Roseateles amylovorans: one gene and its partner. The protein of the gene in region 1 interacts with the protein of each later gene in a pairwise test. Links are inferred from orthologs where the notes say so. Each region holds a gene or a part of one and is shown on either strand. Other genes may lie near its edges.

Region 1 (2,788 bases):
CTCTTCGCCACCCTGGACACGACCACCCGATCGCTCTATCTCGAAGAGGCCGGCACCAGCGTGTCGCTGTCGGACACAGTCGGCTTCATCCGCGATCTTCCGCACAAGTTGGTGGAGGCCTTCAAGGCCACGCTGCAGGAGGCCGCCGACGCCGATCTGCTGCTGCATGTGGTGGATGCGTCCAGCCCGGTGCTGACCGAGCAGATGGAAGAAGTCGAGCGGGTGCTGACTGAAATCGGCGCCCAGCACATTCCGCAGATCCTGGTCTACAACAAGGTGGACCTGCTGGATGCCGATCAGCGGCCCCGGGCGATCCAGGACTGGCTGCCCCGCATCGGTGGTGAGCACGGCGGACAGCGGTTGCCCCGCATCTTCGTCAGCGCGGTCGAGCACGACGGCCTGGACGAGTTGCGCGGCATGATCGCGTCGCTGATGCAGGCTGAACCGGTGCCTGAATACGCGGGTCTGGATGCGCGTGGCTTGAATCCGCAAGACCTGACCCAAGCTCCTTCCGACATCACCGACGGTTCCGACGACCCGCTGGCCAGATGACGGCGGGGATGCCCGATACTCGCAACAAGAATTCCTCATCAGGATGCGTATGAACCAAGACGACAGCATGTCCGTCGCTGGCCGTGGACGTGCCCCTCATCAGGGGACCGGCGGCCTGCGCCGCTGGGTGGGCCTGTGGATGAGCAACGGCCGCAATGAAGGCCCGCCGGATCTGGACGAGCTCTGGCGCGACTTCAACCGCAAGCTCTCGCGCCTGTTCGGTGGTCGCGGCGGTGACAGCGGCGGCACTGGCGGTGGCAATGGCGCCGGCGGCAACAACTTCCAGCCGGACATGAAGGGCGCCGGCATCGGCGCCGGTCTGGTGGTGGGTGTGGTGGCGCTGGGCTGGCTGGCCAGCGGTGTGTTCATCGTGCAGGAAGGCCAGCAGGGGGTGATCACCTCCTTCGGCAAATACAGCCGCACGGTGGACGCCGGCATCCAGTACCGCTTCCCGTACCCGTTCCAGGCGCATGAGGTGGTGCAGTTCACTCAGCTGCAGTCGGTCGAAGTCGGCGGGCGCAGCCAGGTCGGACAGGCCACCGGCCTGCGCGATTCGTCCATGCTGACGCAGGACGAGAACATCGTCGACATCCGCTTCACCGTCCAGTACCGGCTGAAGGATTCGCGCGACTATCTGTTCGAGAACGTCAACACCGATGAAGCCGTCTCCCAGGCAGCGGAATCGGCGGTGCGCGAGATCGTCGGTCGCAGCAACATGGATTCGGTGCTCTATGAGCAGCGTGACGCCATCGCCGTCGATCTGGCGAAGTCGATCCAGGTCCAGCTCGACCGGTTGAAGACCGGCATCCAGGTCGTCAACGTCAACGTCGGCAGCGTGCAGGCACCGGAGCAGGTTCAGGCCGCCTTCGATGATGCCTTCCGCGCCAACGCCGACCGCGAACGCCTGAAGAACGAGGGCGAGGCCTATGCCAACGACGTCATTCCCCGTGCGCAAGGCCAGGCGGCCCGGTTGCGCGAGGAGGCCGAAGGCTACCGCGCCAAGGTCGTCGCCACCGCCGAGGGTGAGGCCGATCGCTTCCGCAGCGTGCTCACCGAGTACCAGCGTGCGCCGGCCGTGACCCGTGATCGCCTCTACATCGACACGATGCAGCAGGTCTATTCGCGCGTGTCCAAGGTGATGGTCGACAGCCGCTCCAACTCCAACCTGCTGTACCTGCCGCTGGACAAGCTGATGCAGCAAAGCACGGGCACCGTCACCACCTCGGTGCCGACGCCCGCCGTGCCGCAGGAGCCGACCACCGGTTCCAGCGTGCTGAACTCTGATGTCCGCTCTCGCGACAACCTGCGTGGTCGCGACCGCGACGGCCGCTGATCGCCAGGGAGAACACAACAATGAATCGCATCGTTTCCGTTGTCCTGGGCCTGTTGATCCTGTTCGTCCTCCTGAGCTCGACGCTGTTTGTGGTCGACCAGCGCCAGGCCGCCGTGGTCTATTCGCTGGGTGAGATCAAGGAAGTCATCACCGAGCCGGGTCTGAAGTTCAAGCTGCCCCCGCCGCTGCAGAACGTGGTGTTCGTGGACCGTCGCGTGCAGACGCTGGACAGCCCCGATTCGCGCCCGATCTTCACCGCCGAGAAGAAGAGCCTGGTGATCGACTGGCTGGTGAAGTGGCGCATCGTCGATGCCCGCCAGTTCATTCGCAACAGCGGCACCAGCATGCGCAACCTCGACACCCGGCTCAGCCCGATCGTGCAGGCCGCGCTGAACGAAGAGGTGACCCGTCGAACCGTGCGTGCCGTGCTGGCCACCGAGCGCGAAAAGGTCATGCAGGATGTGCGCCGGCGTCTGGAAGAGGAAGCCAAGCAGTTCGGCATCGAGATCGTCGATGTGCGGGTCAAGCGGGTGGACTTCTCGTCCAACATCACCGAGGCGGTCTACAACCGCATGAAGTCGGAGCGTGTGCGCGTGGCCAACGAGCTGCGTTCGACCGGCTCGGCCGAAGGCGAGAAGATCAAGGCCGATGCCGACAAGCAACGCGAGATCATCATTGCCGAAGCCTATCGTGATGCTCAGAAGGTGATGGGTGAGGGTGATGCCAAGGCCTCCGCCCTGTACGCGGAAGCCTTCAGCCGCGATCCGGCCTTCGCGCAGTTCTATCGCTCCTTGGACGCCTATCGTTCGACCTGGCGCAGCAAGAACGATGTGATTGTGGTCGATCCGTCGAGCAGTGAGTTCTTCAAGGCACTGCGCAACGGTGCGCCGAGCGGGCAGGGCG
Region 2 (2,956 bases), 810 kb from region 1 along the record:
GTCCACCCCCTCGCCCAGCAAGCGCTCGCAGAAGTTGATCGCCCGGACCGCATCGTTGTGCTGCCCGCCGTCCGAGAACGAATCAGGGGTGACATTGACGATGCCCATGACCAACGGACGCTCGGCCAGGTCGAGGTCGAAGCGGGTGGTGGTCCAGATCTGCGAAGCACTCATGGATGGAAGGCGGAAGAACGGAAGAACGGAAGAACGGGTGGGCAGACGTCTGCAGTGGCGGCCGCCGGCAGCGACGCATCCCCAACGACCCGCACCCTACTCCTGATGACGCGTCGGCGAGTTCGAGATCGATAGAACTTGAGCCGATGGCCAGGAAACGGGAAACGGGAAACGGGAAACGGGAAACGACCGAGAGCATAGGTCGAAAATGAAGAAAGGCCGGTTCGCAGGAACCGGCCTTTCTCTTGAGGCGATCGACTAGGCAGAGGCGGTGGATGCGGCGTGCCGCAGTCTCGCCCGCCGTCAGGCCCCGATCCGTGCTGGCGGAACTGGTGCCCAAAGCACCCGCGCTGCCGGCCGTGTCATCAGCGGATCAGGCCGCTGCAGGCGCGCTGCCGGTGCTGACCGCAGGCGTGCCACCGCTGTCGGTCTTGTTGCTCGGCGGCGTCCAGTCCTTGGGAGGACGGGGCGGACGACCTTCCATGATGTCCTCGATCTGCTCCGCGTCGATGGTTTCCCATTCCAGGAGCGCCGTGGCCATGGCGTGCATCTTGTCCTTGTGGTCCTCGATCAGCTTGCGCGCGGTCGAGTACTGCTCGTCGATGATCTTGCGGATCTCCTGATCCACCTTGCGCATCGTCTCTTCGGACATGTTGGTCGTCTTGGTGACCGAACGGCCCAGGAAGACCTCGCCTTCGTTGTCCGCATAGACCATGGGGCCCAGCTCATCGGTCATGCCGTAACGGGTGACCATGTCGCGGGCGATGGCCGTGGCGCGCTCGAAGTCGTTGCTCGCGCCGGTGGTCATCTGGTTCATGAAGACTTCTTCAGCGATGCGTCCGCCGAACAGCACCGAGATGGTCGAGAGCATGCGCTCCTTGTCCATGCTGTAGCGGTCGCCTTCGGGCAGTTGCATCGTCACGCCCAGGGCGCGACCACGCGGGATCACCGTCACCTTGTGGACCGGATCGGTCTTGGGCAGCAGACGCGCCACCAGGGCGTGACCGGCCTCGTGATAGGCGGTGTTCTTGCGCTCTTCCTCTGGCATGACCATGGACTTGCGCTCGGGGCCCATCATGATCTTGTCCTTGGCCTTCTCGAAGTCCTGCATGTCCACCACGCGGCCGTTGCGGCGCGCAGCAAACAGGGCGGCTTCGTTGACCAGGTTGGCCAGATCGGCACCGGAGAAACCGGGCGTGCCACGGGCCAGGATGTCGGCACGGATGTCCTGACCGACCGGCACCTTGCGCATGTGGACGTTCAGGATCTGCTCGCGGCCGCGCACATCCGGCAGCGTCACATAGACCTGGCGGTCGAAGCGGCCCGGACGCAGCAGGGCGGGATCCAGGATGTCGGGACGGTTGGTCGCCGCCATGACGATCACGCCGAGGTTGGTGTCGAAGCCATCCATCTCGACCAGCATCTGGTTGAGGGTCTGCTCGCGCTCGTCGTTACCGCCGCCCAGGCCGGCACCACGGTGGCGACCGACGGCGTCGATTTCGTCGACGAAGATGATGCAGGGGGCGCTCTTCTTGGCCTGCTCGAACATGTCGCGCACGCGGGCCGCGCCCACGCCGACGAACATTTCAACAAAGTCAGAACCGGAGATGGTGAAGAACGGGACCTTGGCCTCACCGGCAATGGCCTTGGCCAGCAAGGTCTTGCCGGTTCCCGGGGGGCCGACCAGCAGCACACCACGCGGGATGCGCCCGCCCAGCTTCTGGAACTTCTGGGGGTCTTTCAGGAAGTCGACCAGCTCCTTGACCTCCTCCTTGGCTTCGTCGCAACCGGCGACGTCAGCGAAGGTTGTGGTGTTGTTGGCTTCGTCCAGCATGCGTGCCTTGGACTTGCCGAAGCTGAAGGCGCCGCCCTTGCCGCCGCCCTGCATCTGACGCATGAAGTACACCCACACGCCGATCAGCAGCAGCATCGGACCCCAACTGAGCAGGATGCTCATCAGGACCGAGGGCTCTTCCCGGGGCTTGACGTCGAACTTGACGCCGTTGTTGATCAGATCACCGACCAGGCCGCGATCCAGATAGGTCGCGGTGCTGCGCAGCTTGGTGCCGTCGTTCGTCAGGGCGACGATCTCGGTGCCGGTACCGCCTTCTTGCAGCGTGACTTGTTTGATCCGTTTCGCGCGGACTTCATCGAGGAAGTCGGAGTAGGCGATCGGATTCCCCTGCGTTGCGCTGCGATCAAACTGCTTGAAGACGGTGAACAGCACGAGGGCGATCACCATCCACACAGCCACCTTAGAGAACCACTGATTGTTCACCGCGACTCCTTTGTCATTCCGTCACCGCTGCGCCGCCTCACAACGGCGGCGCCGGTCATTCACGGCACATGGGGTTGATTCTATGGCAGTCAAGTGCCTGACCATGATTGGCAATCCCACGCGCGTCGATAGATATTGCCATGGCCGCGCCTGTCCGAGCCGCCAAAGCAAGAGCAACTTTCCTCATTGATCGCCGAATTACCCGATCAACAGGGGCTTTGCGGGTCATCCCGCACAGCCTGCCATCCCTTTGGCCACCCAGTTTCGACCCCACTCGCAGCGCACTTTCGCGCCGTCATCCCGCGGAGCCAGCGGACCAGCCGGCGGGTTTTTCAACTCAATCACTGTCCATTTCCAGCGTCATCCTCCTCCACCCGGGACGTTGAGGCCGGAAATTTCAGCAAATTTCTGATCGATGTCGGGCTCACGCCCTGGCTGCCAGCCTGAAAAGACTGGAAAACTTCAACCTTTGCCTCATCAGCAAGCCTTGCTGCCGCCCCTCCC

Evidence for each region. Proteins that work in one complex are often made in the same cells at the same time.
Region 2: the proteins of hflK (region 1) and ftsH interact in binary tests that used the Escherichia coli proteins (3 or more experiments, as listed by UniProt). The link is inferred for Roseateles amylovorans from one-to-one orthologs.

What each region holds. Positions count from the first base shown.
Region 1 is NZ_CP104562.2:4,540,343-4,543,130, reverse strand. It holds hflK (FtsH protease activity modulator HflK), read left to right. Parts: upstream 1-691; coding sequence 692-1,885; downstream 1,886-2,788. Other genes in the region: hflC (protease modulator HflC), read left to right, coding at 1,906-2,788; hflX (GTPase HflX), read left to right, coding at 1-552.
Region 2 is NZ_CP104562.2:3,726,989-3,729,944, forward strand. It holds ftsH (ATP-dependent zinc metalloprotease FtsH), read right to left. Parts: upstream 2,453-2,956; coding sequence 548-2,452; downstream 1-547. Other genes in the region: folP (dihydropteroate synthase), read right to left, coding at 1-174. UniProt on the Escherichia coli protein: Acts as a processive, ATP-dependent zinc metallopeptidase for both cytoplasmic and membrane proteins. Plays a role in the quality control of integral membrane proteins.